DNA from 2 places in the Streptomyces sp. NBC_00057 genome. Region 2 is predicted to be linked to the other one. Evidence: riboswitches for the same ligand, from Rfam matches in the RefSeq annotation. Region 2 holds a riboswitch; the other holds the start of a gene.

Region 1 (7,512 bases), 1.2 Mb from region 2:
TGGCGCGACCTGCCTGCGGGCCCATGAAGGAGCAGGTCCGGGCGGTGTGAGCTGTGCCACGTACGTACCCCCATTGGCCGATGAGGAGTCGCCGCACGGTTCCGCTCCGGCGAGCCTGGGGGTGGGGCGCGGTACCGTCCGCAGCCGCGCGCGTACCGGGCAGGAGACCACAGGTGTGGAAGCGGCTGAAGCGGCGCGGCAGACATGCCGAGGGCGACACCCGTACCCGGCGGTTCGTCCGCATGCTGCCCGCCCTGATGATCCTCGGCGGGCTGGCGTTCGATCTCCTCACCCCGCCGGTCTTCACCGCCATTCCGCTGTTCGTGGCGGCGCCGCTGATCGCCGCGCCGTTCTTCTCGCTGTCCCGCACCATCTGTATCGGCATTGCCGCGATGGTGGCCGTTACCGTGCTGCGGTTGTCCAGCAACTCTTTGCCGTTGGTCGTGCCGTTGATCGAGTTGCTCACCCTGGCCACCGTCTCGGCCCTCGCGGTCCTGATCAACACGGTCGTACGGCGCGGCAATGAGCAGCTGGCCTCCGCGCGGGTCGTCGCGGAGACCGCCATGCGGGCGGTGCTGCCGAAGCCGTCCGACCGGATCGGCGGGCTGCATGTGGCGGCGCGGTACGAGGCGGCGCAGGCGGACGAGTTCGTCGGCGGCGACCTGTTCGCCGTGGCGGACACCCCGCAGGGGGTGCGGCTGGTGGTCGGGGACGTGCGGGGGAAGGGGCTCGACGCCGTGGAGTCGGTGGCGGTTGCCATCGGGGCGTTCCGGGAGGCGGCCGAGCAGGAGCATTCGCTGGAGGGCGTGGCGCAGCGGCTGGAGCGGGCGCTGGCGCGGGAGGGGGCGCGGGGCGGGCTGGACGCGGTCGAGGGCTTCATCACTGCCGTACTGGCCGAGATCCCGCCCGGGGTGTCCCGGGTGCGGATCGTCAACCGCGGTCACCCCGAGCCGATCCTGCTGCACCCGGACGGGGCGGTGGGGGTGCTGGGGCCCACGGTGCCCGCGCTGCCGCTCGGGATGGACCTGGGGGTGTGGCCCGACCGGGCGGACGAGTGGGATCTGCCGGCGGGGACGATCCTGCTCCTCTACACCGACGGCCTCTCCGAGGCGCGGAACGCCGACGGGGTCTTCTACGACCCGGCGGCCCGGCTGCGCGGGCGGATCTTTCCGGGGCCCGAGGAGCTGCTGTCCGCGCTGACCGATGACGTGCGGTTGCACACGGGCGGCGAGACGACCGACGACATGGCGCTGCTCGCGGTCGTACGCCCCGCGGAGGGGCAGCCGGACCGGCGCAGGATCGTGAAGATCGTGGGCCTGGAAGAGACATGACGGGGGGATCGGACGCTTCGTGCGGGTCGGGTGTTTCGCGCGGCCTGGGGGCGCGGCCCTGGGCGCGGGATGCCACCGTACGTAACCGAAAGGCGTCGCTCCGCATAACATTTGACGCAACGTCAGAAACCGGGTAGTGACTGAGGGTCGATCAACTCGTCCGATTCCGCCCGGCTGTGTCCCGTAAAGTCCAGGCCAAAGACCTGAACGATCAGTGGGAACGGCTTGGAATCAGACCCGTGTGTCTATTAACGTTCGATAACGCAGCGCGGTCGTCCCAGCCGTCGTCAGTGGCGGCACCGTGCGCGAGCGCCGAATTCCGCAAGGGAACCGGGGAACCACCTACATGGGGTGAATCGGACACCTGTGTCTCGTGAGAGGCAGAGGGGCCCGTAGGAGACCTTCCTGCTCCGAACCCGTCAGCTAACCCGGTAGGCGAGAAGGAAGGAAAGGAGTGCGCCCCCGTGGCGTCCAACAAGCCTGCCCCCGAGGCCCCCTCTCGGTTCAACCCCGAGTTCAGTTCCGACTTCGGCGCTGACTTCGGATCCGATTTCGGCTCCGACTACGGAACCGCCGGGACGGGAACGGCGTTCGGCGCCGAGACGGGCGGCGACTTCGCCGGTGAGTTCGGCAGCGAATTCCGCGCCGACGGCAACGGTGAGCCCGGCAGAAGCTGGGACGAGTGGAATCCCACCGAGGAGTCCGTCCGCCCCGTACGCGGCAAGCACCGCGTCGCCAAGCAGCGCAACGGACTTGCCCGTAGCTCCACGGTGCTCGGGGTCGGCGTCATCGCGGCAGTCAGTGCGGGCGGCATGGCCACCGCGCAGAGCAAGCCGCCGGTCTCCATCTCCCTTCCCGACTCCATCTCGGACAACCTCCCCGACGCCAAGTCCCTTCCCGGCGTGGGCTCGCTGTTCTCCGGTGAGTCCGAGGCCGACAAGTCCGAGGCCGCCGCTGCCGCCCCGCTCACCACCGCCGGCCTCACCACTGCCGAGGCCGAGCAGGGCACGACGGATGCGGGCGAGGCACTCCGCGCCCGCATCCTCCAGCAGGCCGAGCAGCAGCAGGACGCCGCCGACGCCGAGGCCAAGGCGGCCCAGGAGAAGGCGGCCGCGGAGAAGGCCGCCGCCGAGGCCAAGAAGCAGCAGAGCGCAGCCGAGGCCAAGGTCGCCGCCGAGAAGAAGAAGGCGGAGGAGGAAGCCAAGGCGAAGGCCGAGGCCCTGCGGCTCGCCAAGCTCGCCGCCAGCTACGCCATCCCGACCTCCTCGTACACGATCACCTCGACCTACGGCCAGGCCGGCTCGATGTGGTCCTCCGGCCACCACACCGGCCTCGACTTCGCGGCGCCGACCGGCACCCCGATCAAGGCCGTACACGGCGGCACCATCAAGTCGGCAGGCTGGTCCGGTTCGTACGGCTACCGCACGGTGCTGGAGCTCGACGACGGTACGGAGGTGTGGTTCTGCCACCAGTCCTCGATAGGCGTCAGTGTCGGCCAGAAGGTCACCACCGGTGAGACCATCGGCCGGGTCGGCGCGACCGGCAATGTCACGGGCGCGCACCTCCACCTGGAGGTCCACACCCCCGACGGTACGGGCATCGACCCGATGGCCTGGCTGCGCGACAAGGGTCTCAACCCCTGATCCGCCGGCTCCCTCCCGGCCTTCGTGATCCGATCCGGTTCACGGGCCGTTGAACTCCGGCAGTCCTGACGCTCACCCCCCGACGTCAGGGCTGCCGGTCTGCCGGAATAGCGGACCCGCCGGAGTCCGTTGACCGAGATATGACTTCTCTTCGTAAGCTGGGTCCTTGCGACCTCCAGGTCTTCCCGCTCGCCCTCGGCGGCAACGTCTTCGGCTGGACCGCCGACGAGGCGCAGTCGTTCGCCGTGCTGGACGCTTACGCCGCGGCGGGCGGCAACTTCATCGACACCGCCGACGCCTACTCCGCCTGGATCCCGGGCAACGAGGGCGGCGAGTCGGAGACCGTCATCGGCAAGTGGCTCGCGGCACGCTCCAACCGTTCCGACATCGTCGTCGCGACCAAGGTCGGCGCCCACCCCTCGTACAAGGGGCTCTCCGCCGCGAACATCAAGGCCGCAGCCGAGGAGTCGCTGCGCCGGCTCGGTACCGACCACATCGATCTGTACTACACACACTTCGATGACGAGACCGTGCCGGTCGAGGAGATCATCGCCGCCCTCGACCAGCTGGTGAAGGAGGGCAAGGTCCGGGAGATCGGCGCCTCCAACATCAGCCCCGAGCGACTCCGGGCGTCCCTGGACTTCTCGGAGCGCGAGGGGCTGGCCCGTTACGTCGCCCTGCAGCCGCACTACAACCTGGTCTCCCGCGACACGTACGAGGGTGAGCTCCAGGACACAGCCGCCCGGGCCGGGCTCGCCGCCGTCCCGTACTTCGCCCTGGCTTCCGGCTTCCTCACCGGCAAGTACCGTCCGGGTGCTTCGGTGGAGAGCGCGCGGGCCGAGAAGGCTGGTCAGTACCTGGAGTCGGAGCGGGGGCAGAAGGTCCTGGCGGCACTCGACAAAATCGCCCAGGAGCGCGACGCGGAGATCGCGACCGTCGCGCTTGCGTGGCTCGCGTCCCGGCCGACCGTCGCCGCGCCGATCGCCTCGGCCCGTACGGTCGAGCAGCTGCCCGCGCTGGTGGCTGTCGCCGACCTCTCGCTGACCGAGCAGGAACTGGCGGACCTCACCGAGGCATCCGCCTGACGAGGGCGGCTGTTCACGGATGCCCCAGGATCGCGGCGCTCCTGGGGCATCCGTGCTATGCGGAGCGGGGCGTCGTCCACGGACGGCCCTACTGCGGTGGCGGTGGCCGGTGCGGGGTCGGACAGGGGTTGGTAACTGCTTGCCGGGGAGTGCGCATAACGTCGGTTTGGCTCGATTGTGTGATGGTCCGCTCGCGGGCTTGTGGTGCCCTGGGCCGACCCGGTTGACGTGATCGTGCGATCTGGGACGCCGGGTGCGGCGCCGGCGTGCGGGGCCCCCGCTCCACCGGAGTGATGGTTCGGGGCCTCCCCGTCGCCTCTGGCCGTATCCACATGGCCAGGTCGCGCAGGGAACTGGTCTCCCGAGATCGGACCACGCACGGGATGCGTGTCGCCGCCCCGGGGTTGAGTACGCCGGGGACCAGTGCGCCCAAGACCGTTCGGAGCGTGCGGCTGTCGGGACTCACTCCCGCTCAGTCTTCAGGAACGGTTGTAGCCGTAGCCGCCGTACTGCGTGTGCTGCGGCGGGTGCGGGTAGGCGTACGGAGCTGCCGGCGGGTGGTGGGGGCGCAGGCGGCCCGTCGCCTGCGCCGCGTACGTCAGGGCGGGAGCGGCCACGTCCCTGCGTTGCCAGAGGTGGTGCAGCAGCTCCAGCTCGCGCTCGGCGAAGTCCGGGCCCACCGCGCCGCGGCGGGCCTGCCGACGCAGCGATGCCAGTGATGTCGCGAACGATTCGTACTCGGCCACGGCGCGGGCGGCAGCCCTGCCATGAGCCTTGGCCTGTGCTTTGGCGTGTGCTTTGACCTGGGCCGATGGTCCGCGCCTGGGCGACGCGTGCTGCCCCGGCGACGCGAATCCCGGTCCGTACGGTGGGGCGGACCCCGGTCCGTACGGCGACGCGAATCCCGGTCCGTACGGTGGGGCGGACCCCGGTCCGTACGGCGACGCGAATCCCGGTCCGTACGGTGGGGCGGACCCCGGTCCGTACGGGCTTGCCCAGTTCTCCCGGGCTGCGAGGGTGTGCCGGTGGCGTGCCGCGTCGCGTGCCATGCCGCGGGCCCGCATCGAGGAGAGGGCGAGCGGTTCGGCGGGGGTCAGCCAGCCGGCCGCCGCATAGGCGGGCAGCTCGGCCGAGAGCGTACGCAGCTCCCGCTGGCGCGACCAGATCGCCAGCCAGGTCACCAGGCCGAAGACCGGGACCATGAACACCCCGTACACGGCATAGAAGCCGTACGGGCCGAATGACGCCGACCCGTTCCACAGGGCGTGCATGCCCATGGCGAGGACAAGTCCCAGCAGCGGCAGCGCGATGCGGCGGATCCGGCGGTGCCGCGCACTGACCGCGGCGAGCCCGAAACCTATTCCGGTCAGCACCGTGAAGAGCGGATGCGCGAACGGCGACATCACCGCCCGTACGAAGAACGTCGCGGCGGTCACCGAGACGACGCCCGAGGTGCCTATCTGCTGGTCCTCACCGAAGGCGGTCCCCAGGTAGAGGATGTTCTCGGTGAAGGCGAAGCCGCTCGCGGTGAAGCCGGCGATGACGACACCGTCGACGATTCCGTTGAACTCCCGCCTTCGGAACAGGAAGATCAGCAGGACGGCCGCGGCCTTGGCGCTCTCCTCGATGACCGGCGCTATGACCGTGGCGCCGAGGGTGTCGGCGTCCGACGGGTCGGCGGTGGCCGTGGCTATCCAGCGGGTCGCGAACGAATTCGCGATGATCGCGACCAGGGCGGCCGCGAACGCACCCCAGGCGAAGGAGAACAGCAGATTCCGCCACGGCGCCGGTTCGACCCGGTCGAGCCAGCGGAACGCCGCCATCAGGAGCGGGACGGGCAGCACGGCGAGACCCAGACCTACGAGAAACCCGTCGGTGCCCGTCTGATCGCGGACCAGGGCCAGGATCGCCAGACCGCACAGCGCGAGCACCGTGAACACGGCCGCGATGCGGAATGTCCTGCTGCGCCACACCATGCCGACGCGGCGCGGCCGGTAACGCCAGTGACTGCGCTCCGGCACGGCAGCCAGGATCTCGCCGACCCGCTGCTCCTCGAGAAGCGGGACGGCCGGCTGCGACTGCCGCTGCTGAACAGACCCGTCGGACACCACCCGATGACCTTAACGAGCAGCACTGACAGCTGGCCATGGGGCGACGGGTCCGTCACGTCCCGTCACCGGCTCCGCGCACAGGTCTCAGCGGCGGGCGAAGAGCAGGTCGTGCACGACATGGCCCTTGTCGAGGCCCTGCCCCTCGAACCGGGTCAGCGGCCGGAACGCCGGCCGCGGCGCATAGCCGCCGTCCGCCAGGGTGTTTTCGAAGAGGGGGTGCGCGGTCAGCACCTCCAGCATCTGCTCGGCGTACGGCTCCCAGTCGGTCGCACAGTGGATCACGGCCCCCGGCTTCAGCCGCTGCGCCACCAGATCGAGGAATTCCGGCTGGATCAGCCGACGTTTGTGATGGCGCTTCTTGGGCCACGGGTCGGGGAAGTACACCCGCAGCCCGTCCAACGAGTCCGGCTTCAGCATCTCGCGCAGCAGGATGATCGCGTCACCGTTGGCGACCCGGATGTTGGACAGGCCGTTCCGGTCCGCGAGACCGAGCAGATTGCCCTGGCCCGGGGTGTGCACATCGACGGCGAGAATGCCCGTACCCGGGTCATCGGCCGCCATCTGCGCTGTGGCCTCACCCATTCCGAAACCGATCTCCAGCACGGCCGGGAGCCCGTCGAACAGCTCGGGTAGATCGAGGACGCGCTGCCCGTCGATGTCCAGGCCCCACTTCGGCCAGAGCCGCAGCAGGGCGTCCTCCTGGCCGGGCGTGACGCGACTGCGGCGCGGCTGGAAGCTGCGGATCCGGCGCTCGTGGTGCGATCCGGCCGGATCGATCGCGGGTCCGCCGGGGAAGCGTGGCTCCTGGCGCAGCCTGCGCTGCCGCTCGAAGGAGGCGGCGCGCAGATCGTCCGGAATCCCGGCAGCGGCGGAGGCGGGGGCGTGGACCGAGGAGACGGTGCCCGTCTCGGTTGCGGAGCTGCTCGTCCCGGCCGCGGCCTCGCCGGGCGTCGAAGCGGAAGGATTCGCGGAGGGACCTGCGGAGGGGTTCAAGGACTCAGACACAATGCCCCGATTCTACGGCGGGCGGCTTCCACCCCGTCCCCCGTGCCCGGAGCAGCGCCCTGCGTGCCACCTCCCGCCCGATGGGCAGGGAGGCCGTCGCGGCGGGCGACGGAGCGTTCAGCACGTGCACGGCGTGCGGGGCCTCGCGGATCAGGAAGTCGTCCACCAGGGTGCCGTCCCGCAGCACGGCCTGGGCCCTGACCCCGGCCGGGGCCGGACGCAGATCGGACTCCGTGACCTCGGGCAGCAGCCGCTGCACGGCTGCCGTGAACGCCCGCTTCGACAGCGAACGGCGCACCTCGCCCGCCGCGTACCGCCAGTGTCTGCGCGCGATCTG
Region 2 (7,512 bases):
GCGGCCAGCTCGGGGTCCGTACCGAGGCGCTCGGTCATCTCCTTCATGACGCCGTTCGCCTCCAGCGTGCCGATCGCGGACGCGGCACGCGGGCACGTCAGGTAGTACGTCGTCGGGAACGGCGTACCGTCCTCCAGCCGGGGCTGCGTCTCGACCACGTCCGGGTTGCCGCACGGGCAGCGGTGCGCGATCGCGCGCAGCCCGCGCGGCGGGCGGCCCAGCTGCTGCTGGAACGCGGCGATGTCCGCCTCGGTGGGCGCGGTGGACTCGGTCTGCGGAGGGGGGGTTTCCATGCCTGCCTAGGTTCTGATCGGGCTGCTCGAACTGCGGTTCTGCAGATGGATGAAGAGAGTCAGTCGCGGTCGGCGCTGTCGACGCCGTCCCAGAGGTTGGAGTGCCACGGCCGGCCGGACTCGTCCGTCTCGCCGTTGCGCTCCTTGACCGCGTCGGGGTCGATCACCGTGTAACCGGTCTCCCCGGGGAGAAGGTAGTGCAGGTGCGTGCGGGCCAGCTGCCTGATGTACGCATCGTCCTGGAGGCGCGCCTTCTCGTCGCGCAGCTCCTCGGTGCGGGCCGCGGCCTCCTGCGCCATACGCTCCTGGTCGGCGATCTCGTCCCGCTGCGACACGTACTGCCGCATCGGGTACGCCAGCGCGACCACCAGGGAGCAGACGACGAGGGCGAGGAAGGCCGCCCGGCCGGTGAGCCGGGAGCGGCGGGCCTGACGCCGGTTCTGCGACCGGTAGACGCGGGCGGCGGTCTGCTCGCCGAGCAGCCGCAGCCGGGTCGCGGTGGAGAACCGGTCCCGGTCCTTCGCGGCCATGTCTCCGCCTCCCCATTACGCACGTCCGTCCCCGCACACGGTACGGGACCGAGTGCGGGGACGGACGGAGGCCGGGGCCTTCGGCCCTCGAAGGGCCGGTGCTCAGCCCTTGAAACGCGGGAACGCCGAGCGGCCCGCGTACACCGCGGCGTCGTCGAGGATCTCCTCGATGCGCAGCAGCTGGTTGTACTTGGCGACGCGGTCCGAGCGGGCCGGGGCGCCGGTCTTGATCTGACCGCAGTTCACCGCGACGGCGAGGTCGGCGATGGTGACGTCCTCGGTCTCGCCGGAGCGGTGGGACATCATGCACTTGAAGCCGTTGCGCTGGGCCAGCTCGACGGCGTCCAGGGTCTCGGTCAGCGAACCGATCTGGTTGACCTTGACGAGCAGGGCGTTGGCGGAGCCCTCCTCGATGCCGCGGGCCAGACGCTCCGGGTTGGTGACGAACAGGTCGTCGCCGACGATCTGCACCTTGGCGCCGAGCTTCTGGGTGATGACGTTCCAGCCGGCCCAGTCGTCCTCGTACAGCGGGTCCTCGATGGAGACCAGCGGGTACGCGGAGACGAGCTCCTCGTAGTACTCGGTCATCTCGGCGGCCGAGCGGGACTTGCCCTCGAACTCGTACTTGCCGTCCTTGTAGAACTCGGACGCGGCGACGTCGAGCGCGAGCGCGATGTCCTTGCCCGGGGCGTAGCCGGCTTCCTTGATGGCCTCGAGGATGAGGTCGAGGGCGGCGCGGTTCGACTCCAGGTTCGGCGCGAAGCCGCCCTCGTCGCCGAGACCGGTCGAAAGACCCTTGGTCTTCAGGACCTTCTTCAGCGTGTGGTAGACCTCGGCGCCCCAGCGCAGGGCCTCGGAGAAGGACTCCGCGCCGATCGGGGCGATCATGAACTCCTGGATGTCCACGTTGGAGTCGGCGTGCGACCCACCGTTGAGGATGTTCATCATCGGGACGGGCAGCAGGTGCGCGTTCGGGCCACCGAGGTAGCGGAACAGCGGCAGGTCCGAGGCCTCGGAGGCGGCGTGGGCGACGGCCAGCGAGACGCCGAGGATGGCGTTGGCGCCGAGCGAACCCTTGTTCTCGGTGGCGTCCAGGTCGAACATCGCCTGGTCGATCAGTCGCTGCTCCGTCGCGTCGTAGCCGACGAGCTCCGGGCCGATCTGCTCGATCACGGCGAGGACGGCCTTCTCGACGCCCTTGCCCTGGTAACGGTTGGGGTCACCGTCGCGAAGCTCAATGGCCTCGAACGCACCGGTGGAGGCGCCGGACGGCACGGCAGCACGACCCGTGCTGCCGTCGTCGAGGCCAACCTCGACCTCGACCGTGGGGTTCCCCCGGGAGTCGAGGATTTCCCGGGCTACGACGACGTCGATGGACGGCACGAGGCATCTCCTTCTGGGATATGACACTGGTTGTGCAGGGTCACTTTGGCCTTGCGACAAGAGCCTAACCGGCCCGGCCCGCTCAGTCGGACGACCGCCCGCCCCCTGGGACGAAAAAGGGCCCAAGAGCGCGCATCGCCGGGCAAACGGTCAGAATTTTACTGGCCAGTAACTACAACAGTTGAACGATCACCCATAGTCGGCACTCCCAGTGCGACAGACGGCGCTCCCCCTATATAGGGATGACGCACATATAGGGGCGACGCACCACACATGGAGGTGGCGCGTCGCACAGAGGTGAACGCGTCACGCAGAAACCCCAGCCCGGCGCGTATGGGGGATTGCGCGCCGGGCCGGGGGGCTCGGGGAGGAGAGACCCTGGACTACTTCGTCAGGTGGAGCTGCTGACCCGGGTAGATCAGGTCGGCGTCCTCGACGATGTCCTTGTTCAGCTCGAACAGCTGCTGCCAGCCGCCCTTGACCTTGTGGTCGGCGGCGATCTTGCTCAGGGAGTCGCCGGAGGCGACCTTGTACTCGCCGTCGCCCTTCTTGACCTTCTCGCCGGTCGGGGTGGTGACGGTCTTCTTCGACTCGGCCTGCGGGGCGGCGGAGCGGTCCGAGCGGGAGGCGGCCGGGGCCTCGGTGCGCTCGGCCTTCTCCGACTGGGCCTGCTGCTTCGGCGCGACCGGGGTGCTCTTCTGCTCGGTTGCGTTGGAGCTGGAGGTGGAGTTCGAGGAGGAGCCGGTGTCGACGCCCGGGTCGACACCGTCATTGGTCAGGTTGCCGGCGCCGGCACAGCCCCAGGCACCCGGACCCTGCATGTCGAGGAGCTTCTCGGCGGCGGCGATCTGCTGAGCCTTGGTGGCCAGGTCGGCACGCGGGGCGTACTGCGTACCACCGGCGGCGGCCCAGCTGGACTGCGAGAACTGCAGACCGCCGTAGTAGCCGTTACCGGTGTTGATGGACCAGTTGCCACCGGACTCGCACTGGGCGACTGCGTCCCAGGTGGCGACGGAGGCGGCGGAGGCGCTGGTCGCGCCCATCAGCGGTACGGCGACAGCGGTACCGGCAACACCGGCGAGCGTGGCGATGCGGACGGCCTTGGACGGGCGGCGGTGCTTGCCCTTGCTGGAAAACAGCATGGAACTTCTCCTCACCGACGCCTACGAGGTGAGCTGTCGGGTTCGGGCCAAGTGAGTTGCCCGGTCGCACGTCCTAGCACGCGACTTCACCCCAAGCCGGTCCTGATGCGTCTTTCGACGATCGGGCCCGGCGGCTTACCTGGGTCCCCCGCTCCTGCCAACGGCGCTTTACGCGTCTGTTTCCCTTCGACCGACGGCAGGATTCGGCGTGACGGTCGACGGGGCCCGCGGTGCGAGCGGCTCCGACCGTAAACATACGCAACCCCCACATTCAAAGACGGACACATCGGACAATCTTCCTCTACTTGCATCTGAGGAACCGTCGTTTTCGCAGGTGGGGGCGGTGCAGAAGGGTTACCCGGGCGCGACACGCCAGTTGACGCAAAGAGACCCATGTCTCACTTACACATAAGCGGACATAGGTCTCTGAACTACCCCAGTTTTTGAGGCACTTTTAACCGATTTTCAGACTGCCCTCACTCGGCCTTCACGTCGAGATCGAGGCTCCGGCCGGGGAGGATGAGGTCCGGGTCGGAGCCGACGGCCTCCTTGTTGGCCTCATAGAGTGCGGGCCAGCCACCGGAAACCTTCTGTGCGTCAGCAATCGCCCAGAGGCTGTCGCCGGGGTGCACGGTGTACGTACCGTCGGCGACCGAAGCGCCCGCGTCGCGCGCGTCGGCGTCACCGCGGGAGGCATGGCGGCCCGACTCACGGTCACCGCCGTTCGCGCCCCGACTCCCTTCGGGGGCCGGCGCACCGCGGTGCTTGCCACCGACATCGCCGGACGAATCGGATGAGCCGGGCGAGCCGGATGAATCGGGCGCCCCGGAGGACGGATTGGCCGACGCGGTGGCCGAAGGCTTCGCGGACGTCTTGGCCTTGTCGGCCGACTTGTCGGCACCGCTCGAGCCCTTCGAGCCGCCCGTAACGTCCGAGGCCCTGTCCGACGGCGTGGCGTCATCGGACGGGGCCGCCGACGCACCGCCAGCCGGCTCCGCGCCCCGCGTCGGCTCGGAGGAGGGCGCGGACCCCGGGTCGACACCCGGCAGCGTCCCGTCCACCGCGAGGCCGGAGATGACCGCACAACTGGGCCACGCCTTCGGGCCCTTGTCGTCCAGGACCTTCTGGGCCACGGCTATCTGCTGCGCGCGGCTGGCGAGGTCGGCACGCGGGGCGTACGTCTCGCCGCCGTACGCCTTCCAGGTCTCCTGCGAGAACTGCAGACCGCCGTAGAAGCCGTTGCCGAGGTCGGCGCTCCACATGCCGCCGCTCTCGCACTCGGCCACCCGGTCCCAGGTCGTGGCGTCGGCCGCGTGCGCACCGGTCGCGCCGAGCAGCGGGATGGCGATGGCCGATCCGGTCACGCCCGCGGCGACGACGATGGCGGGTGCCTGACGAGGGCGGCGGTGCTTGCCGTTCGCGGAGCCCATGGGGTTGCCTTCCGTGTGACTGACGAGTGACTGGTGAGTCGAACGGTGAACCTAGCGGGACTCGAACGTGTGTCACAAGTCGATGCAGCACAGATCACGTGAAAGTCACGGAGTTGACGGAGCGTCACCTTGCGCCGTGACGGCCCCCGGTGCGAACTCCACGGGCAGAGTGCGCAGTCCACGCATGATGAGCCCGCCACGCCACCGCAAATCAGTAGGTTCTACCGCAAGTCGCAGATCCGGAAGGCGACTCAGAAGCGTCGCGAGCGCGGTCTGTCCCTCCAGTCGGGCGAGCGGTGCTCCCAGGCAGTAGTGGATGCCGTGCCCGTATCCGAGGTGCTGATTGTCACGCCGTGCGAGGTCGAGCGTGTCGGGGTCCTCGAAGCGCTCCGGGTCGCGGTCGGCTGCGGCGAGTACGACGAGTACAGGGTCGCCGGCCGCGATGTCCTGTCCGCCGAGCGTCAGCGGCTCGGTGGCGAACCGCCAGGTCGCCAGCTCCACCGGGCCGTCGTACCGCAGCAGTTCCTCGATCCCGGTCTCCAGCAGATCGCTCTCCCCCGCGTCGAGGGAGCGCTGCAGCCGCTCGCGCTGCGCGGGGTCGCGCAGCAGTGCGTACACCCCGTTGCCGATGAGGTTGACCGTCGTCTCGAACCCGGCGAAGAGAAGGATGAAGGCCATGGCCGCGGCCTCGTTCTCGGTGAGGTGCTCGCCGTGGTCGCTGGCCCGGATCAGCCCCGAGATCAGGTCGTCCCCCGGGTTCTCCCGCTTGCGGTGGATCAGTTCGGCGAGATAGCCGCGCATCTTCTTCACCGACCTGGCCACCCCGCCGCGCGGGCCGCCGCCGTGGCGGATCATCATGCCCGCCCAGTCCCGGAAGTCGTCCTGGTCCTCGCGCGGGACGCCGAGCAGATCGCAGATCGCGTAGATGGGCAGCGGGAACGCGAAGTCGTGGATGAGGTCCGCCTTCCCCTCCGCGATGAAGCGGTCGATGAGGCGGTCCGTCAGTTCCTGCACCCGCGGCGCGAACTCGGCAACTCGGCGCGGAGTGAACGCCTTGGAGACGAGGCGGCGCAGCCGGGTGTGGTCGGGCGGGTCGATGTTCAGCAGATGCGTCATCAGCTCCGCCTTGCGCTCGCCCGGGATGCCCGTCTTCCCCTTGGCGTGCGCCGGCTCGGCGTGGTGCGCCGGGTTCTTGGAGAGCCGGGTGTCGGCGAGCGCCTGCCGGGCGTCGGCGTACCGGGTCACGAGCCAGGCCTCGACACCGCTGGGCAGCGCGGTCCGGTGCACGGGACTGTGCTCGCGCAGCCAGGCGTAGGCCGGGTACGGGTCGGTGGCGAACTCCCAGGTGAAGAGTTCGGGGGCGCCTGCGGGGCAGGCGGCGGGATGATCGGCTGGGCGGTCGGCGGGGCTGTGGTTCACCCCCCGACGTTACCCGTTGCCCTCCGCCGCCCTGATGGCGTCCCGGTAGGCGCGGCCCGCGGCCCGCAGTGCGGCTTCGGGGTCGACGCCGTCCTGTTCGGCGCGTACGGCGAGGGCGAGGAGCTCGTAACCGATGCCATCGCCCGTGGGGAGCGCCACATCGAGTCCTGCGGTTCGGACCCGGCCGGCCAGCTTCGCCGCGAGCGCCAGTCCGGGCTGGCCGAGCGGGACTCCGTCGGTGACCGAGTCGCGCTGCTTCTCGATGGCCTTGGTCCGCAGCCAGTGGGCGTGCACGTCCTCCGGGGTCTCGGCACTCTCGTCGCCGAAGACGTGCGGGTGGCGGTGGATCAGCTTCTCGACGAGGGTCGCGGCCACGTCGTCGACGGAGAACGGCTCTGCTCCGTCCTCGGGGCGGCCCTCCTCGGCGATCCGGGCGTGGAAGACGACCTGGAGGAGTACGTCCCCGAGCTCCTCGCGCAGCTCGTCGCGGTCGCCGTCCTCGATCGCCTCGACGAGTTCGTACGCCTCCTCGATGGCGTACTTGGCGAGGCCCTTGTGGGTCTTCTGTGAGGTCCAGGGGCATTCGACCCGGATCCGGTCCATGACCTGGACCAGATCGAGGAGCCGGGCGCCCGGCAGATCGTACGAACCGGGCAGCAGCTCCAGGTCCGGCATCTGTACCCGGCCCGAACCGGCGAGCCGGGCCAGCCCGTCGGTCAGCGGCTGGCTGCCCTCGCCGCCCGTGAGAACGACGACGCTCCGGCCGCCCGCGCAGGCGTCGACGAGCTCCTGCGCGGTGGGCGCGGAATGCTCGACGCTGACGCCCGCCTCGCGCAGATACGGCAGCTGCGGGTGGTCCTGCTCGGCGCAGAGCACCCGGTCGGCGGCGTGCAGCGTCTGCCAGGCGGGCCAGGACAGAAGTCCGGGCGCGACGCGGTGGCTGGCGGTGAGCAGGACGATACGGCCGGGGTCTTCAGCGTTCACCGTTCGAATCTACCGCGGTCGGTCCGGTCGCCGTTTTCCACGGTCTTCTAGGCGCCGGCCCCGTCGCCCGTCCCTGCGGGCTTGGTGACCTGGGTGATCCAGGGGGCCTTGTAGTTGGCGAGCTGGGTCTGCTTGTCGTCCCAGGCGCCGTAACGCGGATTGACGTCGACCTTCAGTGCTTTCGACGCCTTGCTGAGGGCATCGCCGACGGCCTTCTGCCCCTCGGGCTGCTGCAGGTCGGCGCCGAGCGCCTGGGCCAGCTTCGTCAGCTGGACCTGCTCACGCAGGACGGCATCGATCTGGTCGGGGGCGACCCAGCTCTGCTGGAGCA

Evidence for each region. Region 2 has a riboswitch for cyclic di-AMP ahead of OG953_RS26120 (transglycosylase family protein). Riboswitches for the same ligand answer to the same signal wherever they lie in the genome.
Region 1: linked by a shared signal. The riboswitch ahead of OG953_RS20335 (M23 family metallopeptidase) and the one ahead of OG953_RS26120 (transglycosylase family protein) in region 2 are both predicted to bind cyclic di-AMP.

What each region holds. Positions count from the first base shown of each region.
Region 1 is NZ_CP108256.1:4,338,304-4,345,815, reverse strand. Features, by position in the region: gene OG953_RS20340 (PP2C family protein-serine/threonine phosphatase) at 243-1,331, shown strand; cyclic di-AMP (ydaO/yuaA leader) riboswitch at 1,632-1,784, shown strand; gene OG953_RS20335 (M23 family metallopeptidase) at 1,796-2,974, shown strand; gene OG953_RS20330 (aldo/keto reductase) at 3,115-4,059, shown strand; gene OG953_RS20325 (PrsW family glutamic-type intramembrane protease) at 4,539-6,167, opposite strand; gene trmB (tRNA (guanosine(46)-N7)-methyltransferase TrmB) at 6,255-7,178, opposite strand; gene lhgO (L-2-hydroxyglutarate oxidase) at 7,168-7,512, opposite strand, start outside.
Region 2 is NZ_CP108256.1:5,538,754-5,546,265, reverse strand. Features, by position in the region: gene OG953_RS26135 (DUF501 domain-containing protein) at 1-293, opposite strand, end outside; gene OG953_RS26130 (septum formation initiator family protein) at 353-823, opposite strand; gene eno (phosphopyruvate hydratase) at 926-2,206, opposite strand; gene OG953_RS26120 (transglycosylase family protein) at 2,590-3,348, opposite strand; cyclic di-AMP (ydaO/yuaA leader) riboswitch at 3,352-3,524, opposite strand; gene OG953_RS26115 (transglycosylase family protein) at 3,825-4,778, opposite strand; gene OG953_RS26110 (cytochrome P450) at 4,884-6,197, opposite strand; gene OG953_RS26105 (nucleoside triphosphate pyrophosphohydrolase) at 6,207-7,181, opposite strand; gene OG953_RS26100 (SurA N-terminal domain-containing protein) at 7,229-7,512, opposite strand, start outside.